Linked DNA regions of Paraglaciecola sp. L3A3. The protein of the gene in region 3 interacts with the protein of the main gene of each other region in a pairwise test. Links are inferred from orthologs where the notes say so. Each region holds a gene or a part of one and is shown on either strand. Other genes may lie near its edges.

The links.
Region 1: the proteins of GQR87_RS00950 (region 3) and ftsZ interact in binary tests that used the Escherichia coli proteins (3 or more experiments, as listed by UniProt). The link is inferred for Paraglaciecola sp. L3A3 from one-to-one orthologs.
Region 2: the proteins of GQR87_RS00950 (region 3) and ftsA interact in binary tests that used the Escherichia coli proteins (3 or more experiments, as listed by UniProt). The link is inferred for Paraglaciecola sp. L3A3 from one-to-one orthologs.

Annotation. Positions count from the first base shown.
Region 1 is NZ_CP047023.1:4,299,891-4,308,484, reverse strand. The notes cover bases 1-2,878. They hold ftsZ (cell division protein FtsZ), read left to right. Parts: upstream 1-792; coding sequence 793-1,965; downstream 1,966-2,878. Other genes in these bases: lpxC (UDP-3-O-acyl-N-acetylglucosamine deacetylase), read left to right, coding at 2,122-2,878; ftsA (cell division protein FtsA), read left to right, coding at 1-710. In the rest of the region: more of lpxC, read left to right, coding at 2,879-3,036; GQR87_RS17895 (M23 family metallopeptidase), read left to right, coding at 3,342-4,250; preprotein translocase subunit SecA, read left to right, coding at 4,402-7,116; 8-oxo-dGTP diphosphatase MutT, read left to right, coding at 7,185-7,574; GQR87_RS17880 (ABC transporter substrate-binding protein), read right to left, coding at 7,571-8,594. UniProt on the Escherichia coli protein: Essential cell division protein that forms a contractile ring structure (Z ring) at the future cell division site. The regulation of the ring assembly controls the timing and the location of cell division.
Region 2 is NZ_CP047023.1:4,306,890-4,310,496, forward strand. Bases 1-2,797 are described here. They hold ftsA (cell division protein FtsA), read right to left. Parts: upstream 2,116-2,797; coding sequence 886-2,115; downstream 1-885. Other genes in these bases: ftsZ (cell division protein FtsZ), read right to left, coding at 1-803; GQR87_RS17915 (cell division protein FtsQ/DivIB), read right to left, coding at 2,159-2,797. Also shown: more of GQR87_RS17915, read right to left, coding at 2,798-2,917; GQR87_RS17920 (D-alanine--D-alanine ligase), read right to left, coding at 2,914-3,607. UniProt on the Escherichia coli protein: Essential cell division protein that assists in the assembly of the Z ring. May serve as the principal membrane anchor for the Z ring.
Region 3 is NZ_CP047023.1:222,337-230,883, forward strand. What follows is about bases 3,354-6,184. They hold GQR87_RS00950 (rod shape-determining protein), read left to right. Parts: upstream 3,354-4,162; coding sequence 4,163-5,206; downstream 5,207-6,184. Other genes in these bases: GQR87_RS00945 (formylglycine-generating enzyme family protein), read left to right, coding at 3,354-3,850; mreC (rod shape-determining protein MreC), read left to right, coding at 5,266-6,114; mreD (rod shape-determining protein MreD), read left to right, coding at 6,111-6,184. In the rest of the region: GQR87_RS00940 (LamG domain-containing protein), read left to right, coding at 1-1,810; more of GQR87_RS00945, read left to right, coding at 1,988-3,353; more of mreD, read left to right, coding at 6,185-6,587; GQR87_RS00965 (nucleoside triphosphate pyrophosphatase), read left to right, coding at 6,590-7,162; rng (ribonuclease G), read left to right, coding at 7,152-8,547. UniProt on the Escherichia coli protein: Forms membrane-associated dynamic filaments that are essential for cell shape determination. Acts by regulating cell wall synthesis and cell elongation, and thus cell shape.

The DNA.
Region 1 (8,594 bases), 4.1 Mb from region 3 along the record:
GTGTTGAACGTTGTGACTTAGTCGCTGATCAGTTGATATTTTCAGCTCTAGCATCGAGTTATGCTGTGGTCACAGATGATGAAAAAGAATTAGGTGTGTGTGTGGTTGATATTGGTGGTGGCACCATAGATTTAGTGGTTTATACCGATGGGGCCATTCGTCATACGGCAGTGATCCCGGCTGCGGGTAATCAAATAACCAGTGATATAGCGAAAATATTTCGCACGCCAATTAGCCATGCCGAAGAAATAAAAATTAACTACGCCTGTGCTTTAAAAGACATGGTGAGTATGGAAGAAAGTATTGAAGTACATAGTGTTGGTGGTCGTCCTTCAAGAGCTATGTCGAGACATACTCTGGCTGAGGTAATTGAACCTCGATACCAAGAATTGTTTGAACTGGTACACGATGAAATTCGTAGCAGTGGTTTAGAAGAACAAATCGCCGCAGGTATTGTGTTAACAGGTGGGACCGCGAAAATGGAAGGGGCTGTAGAATTTGCTGAAGAAATTTTCCAAATGCCAGTTCGTGTCGGCGCACCATTGGCAATGAAAGGCTTATCAGAATATGTAGAAGACGCTAAGTTTGCTACTGCTGTAGGGTTATTACAGTACGGCAAAGAACACTTAGTTAATCAATTGAGTGCCAAAAACAAAACCAGCGATGGTGTTTGGCAAAGAATTAAAAGTTGGTTTAATAACGAGTTTTAATCACTCGTATTTAAACGCTAAAAATAGGCAGCAGGCAAGGATTTAACCCTGACTGCTTTTATGTACAAACCGGAGAGTAAATATGTTTGAGTTAATGGATAGTCATAACGAAGAAGCGGTAATTAAAGTTATTGGTGTTGGTGGCGGCGGTGGTAATGCTGTTGAACACATGGTTGCGCAAAATATTGAAGGTGTAGAATTTATCGCCATCAATACTGATGCCCAAGTGTTACGCAGTTCTACAGCCAATGTTACTTTACAAATTGGTTCTGGTGTGACGAAAGGTCTAGGTGCGGGTGCTAATCCAAATATTGGACGCCAAGCGGCTGAAGAAGACAGAGAAACCATACGTCAAAGCTTAGAAGGTGCTGACATGGTATTTATTACCGCTGGTATGGGTGGTGGTACTGGAACAGGCGCTGCACCAGAAGTGGCTAAAGTAGCAAAAGAATTAGGTATTTTAACTGTGGCTGTTGTCACTAAACCTTTTCCTTTTGAAGGTAAAAAACGTACCGATTTTGCTGATCAGGGTATCGAAGAATTATCTAAATACGTTGATTCTCTGATTACGATTCCAAACGAAAAGTTATTAAAAGTAATGGGCAAGGGCACTCCTTTGTTACAAGCTTTTAGTGCGGCCAATGATATTTTAAGTGGTGCAGTTCAAGGTATTGCTGAATTGATTACACGCCCAGGTTTAATTAACGTGGATTTCGCCGACGTGAGAACAGTCATGTCTGAAATGGGCACGGCCATGATGGGTAGTGGTACTGCAAGTGGTGAAGATAGAGCTGAAGAAGCATCTGAATCTGCTATTGCTTGTCCATTATTAGAAGATATTGATTTATCTGGCGCTAGAGGTATTTTGGTTAATATCACTGCTGGTCCTGATTTCTCTATCGATGAATTTGAGACTGTCGGTAATGCGGTAAAAGCTTTTGCATCAGAAAATGCCACTGTGGTTGTTGGTACTGTAATTGATATGGAAATGACTAACGAACTGCGCGTAACTGTAGTTGCTACAGGTATTGGCGCTGAGCGTAAACCTGATATTTCATTAGTTTCTAGCCGCGCTGCTAAAGTGATGGCTGATAGTGGTGAATTTAAATTGCAAGCTAATGGGTCTGGATCTATGCCTAGTTCGAGTGCAATGCCTGATACTGCTAAAACGATAGTGGCGGAAGACAAAGTTGAAGCGGCAAGTGATTTGGAATATTTAGATATTCCAGCATTTTTGCGCAAACAAGCTGATTAAATTGACTCTAACAATAGAGTAGGCTGTGAATATAACTATTATGGGATAATACACCTATAAAAGGCGATATATGACAGTTTTTTGACAGCGCACTATGTTTTAATGTATTATATGCGCCGCTTTTTATTCTAATAAGTTATTGAGTTAAAAAGGTTTATGATTAAACAACGTACCATTAAACAATCTGTTCAAGAGACAGGGATTGGTCTACATAAAGGTGACAAGGTCACTATGACTCTCCGGCCTGCGCCTGCGAATACTGGAATAGTATTTCGCCGCGTTGATCTTGAGCCTTATGCGGATATCCCTGCTAGAGCAGATTCTGTAGGCGATACTATGCTTTGTACATGTATTAGTAATGCCGATGGTGCGAAGATTTCTACTGTCGAGCATTTGGCCTCAGCCTTAGCGGGTTTAGGGATTGACAATATTATTGTTGAAGTCGACAGTGATGAGCTTCCTATCATGGATGGTAGTGCGAGTCCGTTTATCTTTTTATTACAATCTGCTGGTATCGAAGAACTTAATGCCGCTAAACGCTTTATTAAAATAATTAAACCTCTTCGAGTTGAGGAGGGTGACAAGTGGGCTGAACTTCGTCCATATGAAGGTTTTAGAGTAGACTTTAGAATCGACTTTGATCACCCTGTTATAAGTCAAACTCGTCAGCATATGGTGTTAGATTTTGATTCATCTTCGTATGTTAATGAAGTGAGTCGTGCTCGAACCTTTGGTTTTATGAAAGATCTTGAATACATGAATTCACTTAACTTAGCTTTAGGTGGCAGCATGGAAAATGCAGTTGCCCTTGATGAGTATCGTGTATTAAATCCTGAAGGTTTGCGTTATAGCGATGAATTTTTAAAACATAAAATTCTAGATGCAATCGGTGATTTATATTTATGTGGCCACAGTATTGTTGGTGAACTAGTTGCCTATAAAACAGGTCATGGTTTAAATAATAAATTGTTGAATGCTTTATTAAACAATACTGAATGTTGGGAGTTTGTAGGTTATGAAACTCCCGAACAAATGCCTATCAGTTATGCATCCCCAGTTTTGGTAAACTAATTAGTTTACCAAAACCTTGTTTCCCTCCAGTAAACGAATATATTTTTGCTAAATTAAGTACTGTAGTTGTCAAATCGTTTACGCTACAAAGCTTTGATATTATTGCTTTAGATTGTTATAAGTCATTTTAGATAATGTGACTTATATGGTAATCTTTGTGAAGTGGTGATATATAGCTACTAGTTTGTGCATAAAACAAACAGTAAGTAATGACTTAGATACCTGCATAAAGTATCTCAATTTCATTCTATAGCTTAATCTTTTCACATACCAAATATTGATAATACCTAAGGTCCATATCTGCAATGAAATTAACTTTGCTTTTTAGAAGTAACAACCGACGTTTTGCGTTGGATATAAATCGACAAAAATTGACGATAATGTTGCTTGTTGCCTGCGGATTATTTTTAGTGTCTAGTCGCTCGACGACCTCTCCTGAAGAAAGTATTGCACGAGTTCAATATGCGCAATCTGGACTTGAACAACAAGCAACTGAAATCGAACTATTAAGAGACACAACTAAACAACGTTACTCTGGCATGTTGTTAAAATTAGCTGAAATGCAAAGCCAAATTCAGCGCTTGGACGCCTTAGGTTCAAGATTAGTTGCCCAAGCAAAATTAAATCCAGATGAATTTAATTTTGGCCAAGAGCCTAATATGGGCGGGCCTCTAAATACGTCAGGTGTTGAGTTACAAGCCCAAGATGAGTTATTGGTGAAAATGGAAAACATGTTAGAAACCATTCAAGATAAGTCTCAACAACTGTCTGCACTTGAATCTATCTTATTAAGTCACCATATAGAAGAACAGAGCCAGTTAGCAGGTAAACCGATTCAATCCGGTTGGTTGTCTTCTTATTATGGTGTGCGCAAAGACCCGTTTAATGGTATGCCCGCTATGCATAAAGGATTAGATTTTGCTGGTAAAGAAGGTAGTGCTGTTACAGCAACAGGGGCTGGAGTTGTCACTTGGGCCGGTAGTCGCTATGGCTACGGAGAACTAGTAGAAATAGATCATGGGCAAGGGTTAAAAACTCGTTATGGCCATAATAAAGAAGTTAAAGTAAAAATTGGTGATGTTGTCACTAAAGGACAAAGTGTTGCGGTAATGGGAAGTACAGGACGCTCTACTGGCCCTCATGTTCATTACGAAGTTTTACGTAAAGGCAAACAACTAGATCCGCTACCTTTTGTCTATCGAAAAGGCTCTTAATAGCTGGATATAATAGTAGTAAAAAATTTGTAATATAAAATCGGCTCCATGTGAGCCGATTGTTTATTTTAGTATAAAGGCTTATGCCTTAGGGGTTAACACACTCAAGTGTGTAATTGAATTAATCATTTAGATTGGAAGCTGTAAATCGATGTTTTCGAGTATTCTCACCAAAATTTTCGGTAGTCGTAACGACCGTACGTTAAAAAAACTTAGTAAATCTGTCACCTTAATTAATCAGCTTGAAACTGAATATGAAGGCTTAAGTGACGAACAACTGCAAGCTAAAACGTCAGAATTTAAACAGCGCTTAGAAAAAGATGAATCGACAGATGACATTTTAGTGGAAGCATTTGCCGTGGTGCGTGAAGCCAGTAAACGTGTTTTCAACATGCGCCATTTTGATGTGCAAATGTTAGGTGGGCAGGTGTTACATCAAGGCAAAATTTCTGAAATGCGTACTGGTGAAGGTAAAACATTAACCTCTACTTTACCCACTTATTTAAACGCAATATCAGGCAAAGGTGTGCATGTTATTACGGTCAATGATTATTTAGCTAGTCGAGATGCTGATTGGAGTAAACCATTATTTGAATTTTTAGGGTTGTCTGTTGGTTGTAATATCCCAGGAATGAATCATCAGCAAAAAAAGGAAGCTTATGCTGCTGATATCACCTATGGAACTAACAATGAATTCGGTTTCGATTATCTTAGGGATAATATGGCCTTTAGCCCTGAAGAAAGAGTGCAACGTTCATTACATTTTGCGGTAATTGATGAAGTTGACTCAATCTTAATTGATGAAGCTCGAACCCCTTTAATTATTTCTGGTCAGGCTGAAGATAGTTCTGAGTTGTATCGTCGAATAAATGTGGTGATCCCAGAGTTAGTACAACAAGAAAAAGAAGACGAAGAAGGTCAAGTTGGTGAAGGTCATTTCACTATTGATGAAAAAGGTAAACAAATCCATTTAACTGAAAATGGACAAATTTTTGTAGAGCAAGTTTTACAACGTGAAGGCATTTTGCCTGAAGATGAATCATTGTTTGCAGCAGCCAATATTTCTCTTCTTCACCATGTAAATGCAGCACTTAAAGCTCATAAGTTATTCTCTAAAGACGTCGATTACATAGTTAAAGACAATGAGATTGTTATCGTTGATGAGCATACTGGTCGTACTATGGAAGGCCGTCGTTGGTCAGAAGGGTTACACCAAGCTGTTGAAGCTAAAGAAGGGGTTAATATTCAAAACGAAAACCAGACCTTAGCTTCTATTACCTTCCAAAACTATTTTAGATTATATGACAAACTATCAGGAATGACTGGTACGGCAGATACCGAAGCTTTCGAATTTCAAAGTATTTATGGCTTAGATACAGTAGTTATCCCGACAAATAAACCTATGCTTCGTGACGATAAGGCAGATCTTATCTTTTTGACTGCTGAAGAAAAGTACGAGGCCATAGTCGAAGACATACTTGACTGTGTTAAACGTGGACAACCGGCGTTAGTGGGGACTGTTTCAATTGAAAATTCAGAACTTATCTCAGGGATATTAAAGAAACATAAAATCCCTCATAAAGTATTGAATGCTAAGTTTCATGAACAAGAAGCTGACATTATTGCTCAGGCGGGTAAACCTGGGGCTATCACAATAGCCACTAATATGGCTGGCCGTGGTACTGATATTGTCTTAGGCGGTAATTGGCAGGCTGAAATTGATAAAATTCATGATCCTAAACCTAGCAAAGTAGAAAAAATTAAAGAAGATTGGAAAATTGCTCATGATGCCGTTATTGCTTCAGGCGGTTTACATATTATTGGCACCGAGCGCCATGAATCTCGTCGTATAGATAACCAGTTGCGCGGTCGTTCAGGCCGTCAAGGTGATGCAGGTTCTTCACGTTTTTACTTATCTTTAGATGATGCATTAATGCGTATCTTTGCTTCTGAGAAAATGGGCAATATGATGAAACGTCTAGGTATGGAACGAGGAGAAGCAATAGAACACCCTTGGGTCACTCGTGCTATAGAAAATGCCCAGCGTAAAGTCGAAGGTCGTAACTTTGATATGCGTAAACAATTACTTGAGTACGATGACGTAGCTAACGATCAACGTAAAGTAATCTACGAACAGCGTAATGAGTTATTAGATGAAGGTGATATAAGTGCCACAATAGCAGCCATTCGAGAAGATGTGGTAAGTGGTATAGTTGATCAATATATTCCACCACAATCTTTAGAAGAAATGTGGGATGTAGCTGGCTTAGAAGAGCGCTTTAAAGGTGAGTTTTTATTAGAAGTACCTGTGCAAAAATGGCTTGATGAAGACGATAAGTTATATGAAGAAGTAATCCGTGAGCGTATCTTAGAAGAAGTCGTGAACGCTTATAAAGCTAAAGAAGAAATTGTTGGCCCACAAGTTATACATCAGTTTGAAAAAGCAGTGATGTTGCAAAACTTGGATAGCCACTGGAAAGAGCATTTAGCGGCTATGGATCATCTTCGTCAAGGTATTCATTTACGTGGATATGCTCAGAAGAATCCAAAACAAGAATATAAACGTGAGTCTTTTGAGTTGTTTTCTGAAATGTTAGAAAACTTGAAAGTAGAAGTGGTGACAATTCTAAGTAAGGTACAAGTTAAAGCTCAAGAGGACGTAGAAGCGGTAGAAGAACAGAGACGTCAGGCTGATGATACACCTAAAAACTTTGAACATAATTCACCTAATGAAAATTCTGAATCACAAGAGCAAAATCAAGGGCCAAGAGCTGTAGTTCGTGATACACCTAAGGTCGGCCGTAACGATATTTGTCCATGCGGTTCTGGTAAAAAATATAAACAATGCCATGGTAAATTAACTTAATAAATTGTTAGCTAATAAACTTTAAAAGTCGGACGAAAGTCCGATTTTTTGTTTCAGGAGTAAAAGAGTTGAAAGTAATAGATGTTGCGGTGGGTGTGATTAAAAGGGCTAACAATATTTATATCAGTAAACGAGCTGATTCTTTGCATCAAGGGGGCAAATGGGAATTTCCAGGAGGAAAGTGTGAAGTCGGTGAATCTGTTGAGCAAGCATTAAGCCGCGAGTTAAAAGAAGAAATTGGTATTGAGGTTGTTTCTCAACAAGAATTCTTGATCATTGAACATGACTATGGTGATAAAAAGGTCAGATTGAACGTGCATTTAGTTGATGATTTCAACGGTGAGGCCACACAGCAAGAAGGTCAATTAGCAAAATGGGTAGCGATTGGGCAGCTTAATCAATATGAATTTCCGGCTGCAAACGTAGACATTATTAAGCTTCTACAGCAAGAGTACTAATGATTGTTGGCATGGGGAGTTAATTGTTCCATAATTATTTCTTGCGGATTAAAGTTGTAATTTTCTCGCTGAGGATTTAAAAATTTACTGTATCCATTGATACGTGTTTCAGACCATTTGGGGTGCTTTAAAAAAGCCCCCATTTCACCTACATTACTAACGTCTAAAAGGCTCATTTTAGTTTTAATGACAGTGCCAGTTTGTTGCTTGAAATCTCTATCGTTTAGATAGTCAAAAAATAGAATTAGTGCTAGTCCCCCTTCTAGAAAATGCCCTCCTAGACTCATATTGAGACTTCCATCTTTGATTTTATCAATGCTTGATGGTGACCAATCCATGCTACCGATTACTGTGCTTTTTGGCAGCATAAGATTAAACTCTTCAATTCCATCTTGTAGACCATAAGCCATAACATCACTCGCTATCCAAAAAGCATGTATATCCTCGTGACGCTTAAAAATGGTACTTGTCATCTTCTTCACTAATTTTCGCTCCCAATTGCCGTAAACAATATTAAGTAGCTTATTATTTTTATCGGTTTGCAAAACACTATTCATGCCGTTAATACGTTGTTTGCTAACTGCTGAATAGCTCGCTCCAGTGATAGCAAATATGTTCACGTTACAATGTGAAGAAGGGCATCTATTGGCTCTAGAATGTTGTAAAATAGCTGTCGCCAATTGACCTCCTGCCAATGTGTCATCCGGCGATAAGTGCGCTAGCCACAGGGGGAATTGTTCTCTTGGAAGTCCTAGTTCAGAAAATTGAGTGGGCGAAATATCTGAATTTATAGAAATCAATGGAATTTCTCTATCATCTAGCAAGGTTAGTATTTTTGTTTCTGAGCCCACCCAAAAGGAAGTGATTATGAGGTCTGGTTTTTGTGCTTGTGAATCGAGAATATTTTGAATATAAATTGAAGCACCAAATCTGTCTCTAAACTCTTCTGGTGGATACGCAACGTCTAATTCGAAATTTAAAGTGTCTGAAACGGCTTGGGCGAAATTGACTTGAGAATCC
Region 2 (3,607 bases), 4.1 Mb from region 3 along the record:
CCAGCAGTGATATTAACCAAAATACCTCTAGCGCCAGATAAATCAATATCTTCTAATAATGGACAAGCAATAGCAGATTCAGATGCTTCTTCAGCTCTATCTTCACCACTTGCAGTACCACTACCCATCATGGCCGTGCCCATTTCAGACATGACTGTTCTCACGTCGGCGAAATCCACGTTAATTAAACCTGGGCGTGTAATCAATTCAGCAATACCTTGAACTGCACCACTTAAAATATCATTGGCCGCACTAAAAGCTTGTAACAAAGGAGTGCCCTTGCCCATTACTTTTAATAACTTTTCGTTTGGAATCGTAATCAGAGAATCAACGTATTTAGATAATTCTTCGATACCCTGATCAGCAAAATCGGTACGTTTTTTACCTTCAAAAGGAAAAGGTTTAGTGACAACAGCCACAGTTAAAATACCTAATTCTTTTGCTACTTTAGCCACTTCTGGTGCAGCGCCTGTTCCAGTACCACCACCCATACCAGCGGTAATAAATACCATGTCAGCACCTTCTAAGCTTTGACGTATGGTTTCTCTGTCTTCTTCAGCCGCTTGGCGTCCAATATTTGGATTAGCACCCGCACCTAGACCTTTCGTCACACCAGAACCAATTTGTAAAGTAACATTGGCTGTAGAACTGCGTAACACTTGGGCATCAGTATTGATGGCGATAAATTCTACACCTTCAATATTTTGCGCAACCATGTGTTCAACAGCATTACCACCGCCGCCACCAACACCAATAACTTTAATTACCGCTTCTTCGTTATGACTATCCATTAACTCAAACATATTTACTCTCCGGTTTGTACATAAAAGCAGTCAGGGTTAAATCCTTGCCTGCTGCCTATTTTTAGCGTTTAAATACGAGTGATTAAAACTCGTTATTAAACCAACTTTTAATTCTTTGCCAAACACCATCGCTGGTTTTGTTTTTGGCACTCAATTGATTAACTAAGTGTTCTTTGCCGTACTGTAATAACCCTACAGCAGTAGCAAACTTAGCGTCTTCTACATATTCTGATAAGCCTTTCATTGCCAATGGTGCGCCGACACGAACTGGCATTTGGAAAATTTCTTCAGCAAATTCTACAGCCCCTTCCATTTTCGCGGTCCCACCTGTTAACACAATACCTGCGGCGATTTGTTCTTCTAAACCACTGCTACGAATTTCATCGTGTACCAGTTCAAACAATTCTTGGTATCGAGGTTCAATTACCTCAGCCAGAGTATGTCTCGACATAGCTCTTGAAGGACGACCACCAACACTATGTACTTCAATACTTTCTTCCATACTCACCATGTCTTTTAAAGCACAGGCGTAGTTAATTTTTATTTCTTCGGCATGGCTAATTGGCGTGCGAAATATTTTCGCTATATCACTGGTTATTTGATTACCCGCAGCCGGGATCACTGCCGTATGACGAATGGCCCCATCGGTATAAACCACTAAATCTATGGTGCCACCACCAATATCAACCACACACACACCTAATTCTTTTTCATCATCTGTGACCACAGCATAACTCGATGCTAGAGCTGAAAATATCAACTGATCAGCGACTAAGTCACAACGTTCAACACATTTGACTAAATTTTTTGCCATATCATCAGCACAAGTAATAATATGCGCTTGGGCTTCCATTCTGACGCCTGACATACCAATAGGATTTTTTATTCCTTCTTGCACATCAATAGTGAATTCTTGAGGTAGTACGTGTAATAAACGACGCTCAGCTGCAATAGGCACAGAACGAGCAGCATGCACTACATTATCAACATCTTCTTGGGTCACTTCCTGATTATTAATCGGTACCATGCCACTTTCATTTTGGCACTTAACATGTCGACCAGAAATAGACATAAAGACTGATGAAACACTACAATCAGCCATTAATTCCATTTCATGCACAGCACGCTTAACAGATTTGACCACCATATTCAGGTCGTTCACACCGCCTTTATCCATACCTTTGGATGAATGAGTGCCTACTCCAACAATGCTAATAGAGTTGTCGTCTAACAATTCACCTACAACAGCTTTTACATCACTGGTGCCTATGTCTAAGCCAACTATCAGCTTTCTTTCTGTACCTTTAGACATATTGCTTCATTCTCACGGTATATAACTCTCTTTAATTTTAGTGTTAGGCGGCTTTATCTAAGGTTTTCCAACCTACAGCCAAACCAGTGTCATAACGTAAATCTACGTAATCAATTTGTTTATTTTGTTTTGAAATTAGTGGTAATAAATCCACAAACCTCTGCAATCTATCGATAAATTCAGTGCGACCTAAATTTAACTTCACGCCATTATTTAATTGTAAATTCCAAGCAAATCTTTCACTTAAAAACATTTCTATAATATGTAACCCAGTTACATCTAACAAAGACTGCATATTTTTATAGCCTTGCAAGGCTGTTTGTTCACTGCCTCCAGGCCCAAACAAATTGGGTAGCTGCGAACTCATAACTAGATCGTCTTCATCTAGTTGGGCATTAAATGAATCACCATACTGATTTAACAACATGTCTCCATTCCATATCGCAGCAGGTTTCTGTTCTACAACATATATTTCCAAGCCGCTGGGCCAACGTTTCCTTACTGAAGCTCGATACACCCAAGGCATTGCTTCGACAATTTGATGGGTTGCTTCCACATCAAGTTCAAAAAAACTACCTGGCTGCGTGCGCCTAACCAAATTTTCAATTTGTTGATCTTCAATAAAATGTCTGTCTCCAGAAATAAAAATTTCTTGCACAGGCGCTTGTTGTTCATCCTCTAACCAAGCATGCAATTTTAAGCCTGCAAAAATCAACAGCACCATCACTATGATAAAAAATACAAGTCCCAGATAAAACTGAGGACCTTTATTTGGCTTATCTAATGATGGCAAATCACTCATCTTATTTGATCCGAAGTCGTAAGCACTGCAAATGATAACTCCGCGAAACTGAACCCAGCCTGTTTTGCAGCCATTGGCACTAAACTTTTTTCAGTCATCCCAGGTGCTGTATTTGCCTCTAACAAATAAAAACGTCCTAACTGATCACGCATGAAGTCGACACGTCCCCAACCAGAACCCGCAACCGCATCAAATGCTTCTAAAGCCAATTCAGCTAAATGGCTTTCTTCCTCTACGGATAAATCACTTGGACAAGAGTACAGGGTGTTATCAGACTGATATTTAGCTGCATAATCATAAAATTCGCGTGGGGTAGACATACTAATCGATGGCAAAGCATTGCCATTCAATATGCTGACAGTATATTCTGAACCATGAACGAACTGCTCAATCAAAACTTTATTATCATATTTAAAAGCGTCTTGAATGGCAGTTTCTAGTTGTAGCGCATTTTTCACTCGGGCCATACCTATGCTAGATCCCTCTTGCGCAGGTTTAACCATTACTTCTTCCCCTAAGCTGGCCATTATAGCCCCGCATGATCCTGCATCAAAGCTTCTTTTATCAGCAATTTTGTAATTTGCTGTGGGTAAACCTAGACTTTGCCAAATTTGTTTACTGCGGATCTTGTCCATACATAAAGCAGAGCCTAAAACGCCGGTCCCCGTGTAAGGTAAATTAAGTAATTGT
Region 3 (8,547 bases):
ATTAGCAGAAACAAATTTCCTCAATGTAAACCTGCGTGCAGTAGAAAAGGACACCTCTACTGGTTCTTGTAAAGTAGCATTAATAGGTACCACCAACATAACGTTAGGTTACGACTGCATAAACCCAACAGAAGATAAATGTATCACTCCTTTTTCTGGTATTGCCATTGCCGGAGATGGCACTGGAGAATCAACAGGCGTGTATCCATTAACCTTTGATTCTAATGGTCATGCCGAACTTACTGGCCTAAGTTATGCCGATGCTGGCAGATTGCAGTTGAGTGCTGAAAGTAGTGCTGGTGGTTCAATTTTAAAAGGTTCAGCAACTGTTGATGTCTATCCTAGCTACTTAAAATTAAGCATAACTGACGGAGCATTATTATATACAGGCGCCGGCGATACTGACTTATACAGAGCAGGCTTAGGTTTTAGTTATACAATTGGTGCTTACGGCGAAAATGATAATTTATTGCCAAATTATCAAGCAGAAAATTTAGCACTAAAAGTCATCAGGGATTATCCTATTGTTGCTGACACAGTAGACGGTAATTTTAAATACAAAGATGGGGGGACAGTGACAAGTGCAACTGGCAGCCCTAGTTTTTATAGCGTTAGCGGAGTTGGGTTTACTGATGGCAAATATACTTATGAAACGGCCTATTATAGCGAAACCGGTCGTATTACTTTAGATGTTGAAGACTCAGATTATTTGGCTAACACAATTGCTTCTGAGTCTAGTTTAAGCCTAGGCACCTTTATTCCAGCCTATTACTCAGTGAGCGAAGAGGCAGGAGCTTCAGCTCCTGCTTTGCAAAATACTCATGTTAATGTAAGTAGTAGTAATTTTACTTATCTAGGGCAGGCTATATCATTTTCCAAAGAATCGACTTTATTGATTACCCCTAAAAATGCACTAGACCAAGTCACAAAAAATTATATTTATGGCGGTTGGAACTACGCACCGACTCTAACGGATTTAAAAACCGCTGCTAAATTGAGTTTTACTGATACTAGTAGTTATGTGGGAAGTTCTCAGGTCGTCCATCAAAATGCGCCCATAATGACTACAGTGGCAGCAGAATTTGCTCAGCGTATAGAACTGTTTGATACTCAGGTAACATATAATAAGGTTGATTCTAGTAATCTGATGTATGGTCCTGTTGACCCTTTTGATGCAAAGTTAAATATTAATTTTTTAGCGCCATTTTTTACTGACGAAAATGGAATTTGTTATCGTCAAAATTATGCAGATAGCAGTTGTGATGGTTATTATTTTAATGATGTGGAAGGAGCTAACCTGCGTTTTGGGCGTTTAGCATTGCATAGTAATTACGGCCCTGAAACTGAAGCACTTCAAGTGCCATTAATAGCTGAGTATTATCAAGGTGGGAAATGGTTAACAAATATCGATGATAATCAGACTGCGATTAATTTTGATGAAGCTACTGGGCATTTAATTTTGAAACCTTTAGGCAGTGTTGATTTGACCGATGACCTTAATAATATTTCTAGCGATGGCATTTTGCTGTTGGGGGAAGCTGATAAAATTGGAGATTTAATTTTTAATGGCCCTAATTCGCAAGGCGAAGTCTTATTACAGTTAAATACGCTGTTGGCGCCAACAACTTGGCCTGAATATTTAAATTACGACTGGAATGGAGATAAAGTCATTTGTAATTTAGCGACGTGTCCTGATGGTCCTGACTCTGGTTCTGCTGCAGACGAGACGGATTATCCTAATGCAACTATCAGTTTTGGCTTATTTAGAGGCAATGATCGTATTATTCAGTGGCGAGAGGTGTTTAACTAAGCTTAGAGTAAAGGGGAACCTAGTAAATAAATCAACTTTGCATGTCTAACATGCTTGCGCTTTTTGTTATAACTCAATAGCATAGGCTGACAAAGTTGTGAGTTGGCAGGCTATCGCCTGTTTTGTATCATAACAATAAAAATAGTTGCCATTAGGCAATCAGTTTGGAACCCAATAATGAACCGTATAGCTCAACTGACTTTTATCGTTGCCCTTTCTTTTAGCCAATTTATTTTGGCTGCTTCAGTTTCTGATATTGAACAAAAAATTTCTAGCAAACAATCCGAATATGACAATTACAACAGTAATTTAGATGCTGAAATAGGTGTTGCAGGATCTTTAGAAAGAGAATTGGCTGAATTAAGACAAAATGTCACTTTGGCAGAAGCTGATCGGCAATCAGCTTTGATAGAAATGAATATTCAGTACGAAAAAGTCATTGATAATCCTGATCTAGATATTACCCCTGTGCGTGCAACATACGCAAAAGCGGTAAGAACTCACAAAGCAATTAAAGATGCGATTACAAGTAAATACAATGAATGGCAAACTAAATTACAAGATATTGAGCAAATGCAGGTGTCTAAACATAGCTTGCTAAATACCATTGAAGGGCTGAAAGAGCAATTACATGGCGCCCGTATAGATCGTTTGTACCAAGAGTTTAATCGAAACGAAGCTGTAGTTGTTAGCCATAAAATTGCATGTGATAAAGATGAAACCTTATCTAAATGTACTGAACGAGGTAAATCATTAGCTAAGCAGAAAGCATCAAAACGCTTTTTGGATAGTGTTTACGATAGTTTAAGTGAAGCAGAACAAGCCAAAAAAAGAAGACAAACGACAGACGCTTCAGTTCAAGTTTTACGTAGTGAAGTGGCTGATAGCAACTTTAGTGGTCAAGGTAACTATAACGTTAAGATGAATTTGCAATTGCAAGGCAACTTGAAGCGTTCAGAAGGGTGTGAATTATTAGGTTTAGATAAACGTTATTGTGCCAATGTTAAACGTTCTAAAAATGTTAAAATTTCTGCTGCACCCCCTATACTAGTGACCGACGAGTCTGTTATGTATGAATTAACAGTACGCTCAAATGTGTTTGATGACGAAGTATTTATTAATGGAGTCAGTTATGGCTCAACTAAGTTACAAATCATGTTACCTACTGGTGAACATGAAGTGGAAGTAGTGAAACGTGGGTATGAGCCGAGTCGTCAACAAATTACCTTAAACGAGTCAAAAACTCTTAGGGTTGAATTGGATAGAGCGCAATATCGTTTTAGTAAAGGTGAGCGTATTCAAGATATTTTAGCCGGTGACATTCCAGGACCCAATTTAGTGGTAGTGCCAGCAGGTAATTTCCGTATGGGTGACATCACAGGGTTAGGTTTAGCTAACGAAAGGCCAGTACAAACTAAAAATTTAACACAATCATTTGGTATCAGTGAAACTGAAGTCAGTGTGAAAGAGTTTGAGATATTTGTGAATGCCACAAGTTATGTGACAGACGCTGAAAAAGATAAAGGTTGTGCATCTTACCAAGAAGGAAAAGCGGTGTGGGAAGACAACCGTAATTGGCGTAGTCCTGGTTTTATGCAAAATGAAACTAGTCCTGTAGTTTGTGTGAGTTTAAAGGATGCTCAGGCATATGTTGATTGGATTTCTAAAGCAAGTAGCCACGCATATAAATTGCCAACAGAAGTCCGTTGGGAATATGCCGCTAGAGCCGGTAAAGAAACAGATTACTGGTGGGGTGTAGGCGTAGATACTGATAATGCCAACTGTGGTTGGTGTGGTAGCCAATGGTCTAATGTTAGTACTGCTCCAGTGGGCTCATTTGAACGTAATGACTTTGGTTTGTTTGATACAGTAGGTAACGTTTGGGAATGGACTGTTAGCGATAAAAACGCGAGTAGAGCGGTAGTTCGAGGTGGAGCTTGGAATTTTGCCCCTCGATTAGCTCGGGCGTCAACTCGAATGGAGTTAGATGGTAGCTTCCGTTCAAACTATATTGGTTTTAGAGTAGTAAGAGAACAGTAAATTTATACATAAATTATGTACAAATAAAAATCCCGACTTATTGTCGGGATTTTTTTGTTTGCATATTTTAGGGCAATCCGAATTAGCAAGTATCATAGCAAGACGACTAAATTACTATGCACTCAAAATGATCTAGTGGCTTTATAATTTAGCTATACGGTCATTTATTTACTTAGATTGGTATTACTAACAAAAAAAGTGCCAAAACTGCATTTATTATCATCTTGTTGAACCTCAACCCTTGCTGAAATCTAGGTGCGTTGGTAAAGTTAGCGGATATTTATAAATTACCAACCAGGATTCGGTTTTTCCATGTTTAAGAAGCTTCGGGGAATGTTCTCTAATGATTTGTCCATCGACCTCGGTACAGCAAACACTCTGATTTATATTAAAGATCAGGGAATTGTTCTTAATGAGCCTTCAGTTGTTGCTATTCGTCAAGAGCGAGCCGGTGGACCTAAAAGTGTTGCCGCAGTGGGTCGTGAAGCGAAACAAATGTTGGGTAGAACACCAGGTAACATAAAAGCGATAAGACCTATGAAAGATGGTGTTATTGCAGATTTTTATGTGACTGAAAAAATGTTACAGCATTTTATCAAACAAGTTCATGATAATAATTTTTTACGTCCTAGCCCTAGAGTGCTGGTATGTGTACCTTGTGGTTCAACCCAAGTTGAACGTAGGGCGATTCGCGAATCTGCTCTAGGAGCTGGAGCTCGTGAAGTTTATCTAATTGATGAGCCAATGGCTGCCGCTATTGGAGCGGGCTTACCTGTTTCAGAAGCCACAGGTTCAATGGTAGTAGATATAGGTGGTGGTACCACTGAAGTCGCTATTATTTCATTAAACGGTATTGTTTATTCGTCTTCAGTACGGATCGGTGGTGATAAGTTTGATGAAGCCATCATTTCATATATTCGTCGTAATTTTGGTTCACTTATCGGTGAAGCGACAGCAGAGCGAATTAAGCATGAAATTGGTGCTGCCTATCCTGGTGAAGAAGTGAAAGAAATCGAAGTGCGTGGCCGTAATTTGGCCGAAGGTGTTCCTCGTGGATTTACCCTTAATAGCAACGAAATTTTAGAAGCTTTACAAGAACCGTTAACCGGTATTGTCTCTGCAGTTATGGTTGCTTTAGAGCAATCCCCGCCGGAATTAGCATCTGATATCTCTGAACGAGGCATGGTGTTAACAGGTGGTGGCGCATTATTGAAAGATTTAGATCGTTTGTTGATGGAAGAAACCGGCATTCCTGTTGTAATTGCTGATGATCCTCTAACTTGTGTGGCAAAAGGTGGTGGTAAAGCTTTTGAAATGATCGATATGCACGGTGGCGATCTTTTCAGTTACGAGTAATTGGAAGAAATTTAATATAGTAAGTGAGGCAGCTTTAAGCTGCCTTCAGGCAAACGTACATGAATCTAATGTTTTCTAGAGGTCCCTCTCTACAAAGTCGCCTAGCTCTAGGGTTGTTATTGTCGGTAGCCTTGATCTTGTTTGATCATAAATTCAATGGATTCGGTACAACCCGCGTTTACCTTAATTCTTTGGTGAGTCCATTACAATATTTAGCCAATTTACCCGGCGAAATGTTGAATGCTAGTGCCAATCGCTTGGTCTCTCAGGAACGACTAATAGAAGAAAATGCTAAATTGACTCATGATGCAGTGTTAATGAGTGAGCAGTTGCAACGTTTTACTTTTTTACAGCAAGAAAATGTGCGTTTACGTCGTTTGTTAAACTCTCCTGTGAAAAATGGCACTAAAAAATCAGTTGCTGAATTAATGGCGGTGGATAACAATCCTTACAGTCATCAGATAGTGATAAATAAAGGAGCAATAAACGGCGTTTTTGAAGGACAACCTGTGTTGGATGATAATGGTGTGGTGGGGCAAATCATGCAAGTAAGTTCAACTAATAGTCGGGTGTTATTACTAGCGGATGTCACTCATTCTATTCCTGTTCGAGTTGCACGTAATAATGTACGCTTAGTCGTTTCAGGTTCTGGCAGTTTACGTGAATTATTTATACCTCATGTCCCTCACAGTAGCGATCTAAAAGTGGGGGATTTATTAATATCATCTGGGTTAGGCAATGTATTTCCCGAGGGATATCCAGTGGCGAAAGTTAGTTCAATTATTCGTGATGAAAGCCGACCTTTTGCTCAGGTGACGGCTGTTCCTGTGGCACAACTGGACAGGTTAAAGTATTTATTATTACTCTGGCCTAGTGAAGATTTAACTAAAGAGGCCCTAGCAGAATGAGTTTCCGTAACTATTCTATAGCGCTGAGTCTTATGATTGCCCTGGTGTTACAGATAACACCTATGCCAGCAATAGTTGATCTTTATCGACCTGATTGGGTCATGTTAGTACTGAGTTATTGGGTTTTAGCGTTACCTAACCGAGCGAATGTAGGTGTGGCCTTAGTTGCCGGCTTATTCTTAGATATTCTGGTTGGTACTAGCATGGGAGTACATAGTTTTGCTCTGTGTTTAACCACATATGTTCTGGCTGCCAATTATCAAAGGTTACGAAATTATTCGGTTTGGCAACAATCTATTGTGATTGGATTGCTTAATGCTTTATATAACTTAGTTATCTTTTGGTTATTACATTTATTAACAGATATCTACTTTCTATTTGATTACTTATGGCCTGTAGCAAGTGCTATGGTAATTTGGCCTTGGCTCTTTTGGTTATTACGTAGAATTCGTCGTCAGTTAAGATTACATTAAATATGCTTATTTTAGCATCTCAGTCCCCTCGTCGAGTTGAGTTACTTAAGCAACTTGGTGCTAATTTCATCCAGTGTTCAGTCAACATTGATGAAACTCCAATAATAAATGAAAATCCGAAATCGTATGTTCTTAGAATGGCCAAAGAAAAAGCCCTTACAGGTTTTACTAGAGCTAAAGATAAAACGGCTTGGGTTCTGGGGGCGGATACCAGTGTTGTATTTGAAGGTACTATATTAGGTAAACCGGAAAACAAATCGGCTGCTCACAATATGCTGAAGTTACTGGCTAATAACACCCATCAAGTCTATACCGCAGTGTCTATAACAGGAAATAAACAACAAAAAACGATATTAGTTGAAACTCAAGTGCAATTTGCTCCTCTAACCAATAGTCAGATCGATTGGTATTGGACTACTGGTGAGCCACAAGATAAGGCTGGAAGTTATGGTATACAAGGTTTAGGCGGACAATTTGTGAAACAAATTAGTGGTAGCTATAGTGCAGTAGTAGGCTTACCTTTATATGAAACAAAGTCATTATTAATGGAATTTGGAGTACTGAATGAGTGCTGAATTATTAATTAATGTTACACCGTCTGAATCTAGAGTGGCATTAATCGAAAATGGAATTTTGCAAGAAATTCATATTGAAAGACATACCAAGCGTGGTTTAGTAGGTAATATTTATCGAGGCAAAGTCAGTCGAGTTTTACCTGGTATGCAGGCGGCGTTTGTCGATATCGGTCTAGACAAAGCGGCCTTTTTACATGCATCGGATATTGCTATACATAGTGAAATAGAAGAAGAAATTAATTCTAATCATATTGAAAAGCAAGATATACGAGAGTTAGTCAGAGACGGTCAGAACATTGTTGTACAAGTAGTAAAAGATCAAATAGGCACAAAAGGTGCGAGATTAACTACTGACATAACTATTCCCTCTCGATATCTGGTGTTTATGCCTAGTGTAGAACATGTAGGTGTGTCGCAAAGAATTGAAGATGAAGCAGAAAGAGAGCGTTTAAAAGGGCTAGTTCAAGACTTTTGTAGCGAAAATGGCGGTTTTATTTTACGCACAGCCGCTGAAGGAGTGAAAGCCCAAGAGCTGACACAAGACGCAGATTTTCTAAGGCGCTTGTGGGATAAAATACGTTCAAGAATGAAAAATAAATCTCATATTTTGTACGAAGATTTACCTTTAGCTAGACGGGTTTTACGAGATTTTGTGGGGACCGAACTTGATAGAATACGTATCGATTCGAAGTTGTCCTTTAATGAATTACAACAATTCACTAAAGAATACGCTCCCGAGCTAAATAAGTTATTGGAATATTACCCAGGTGATAGACCTATTTTTGATCTGTATGACGTTGAAAATGAAGCTCAACGTTCATTAGAAAGACGAGTTGATTTAAAATCTGGTGGCTATTTGATCATAGATCAAACTGAAGCTATGACTACAATTGATATTAATACTGGGGCATTTGTTGGGCATCGAAATTTAGAAGAAACCATTTTTAATACCAACATTGAAGCGACTCAAGCTATTGCTAGACAGCTTAGGTTACGTAATTTGGGTGGCATGATATTAATCGACTTTATTGATATGTCGGATGCCGACCATAAAAGACGTGTAATGCACAGCTTAGAGGTCGCATCTAGTAAAGATCGAGCTAAAATTAATATTCATGGCTTTACTCAACTGGGTTTAATTGAAATGACCCGCAAACGTACCCGTGAAAGTTTAGAGCATATTTTGTGTGGTGAGTGCCCGGTTTGTAAAGGTAGAGGGTCAGTCAAAACAGTTGAGACTGTTTGTTTCGAAATCATGCGTGAAATTGTTCGAGTTAACCGCGCTTACGATGCAGATAAATTTGTAGTATATGCCTCACCAGCAGTAGTTGAAGCACTGTTAGGTGAAGAATCTCATATGTTGGCTGAGTTAGAAATGTTTGTCA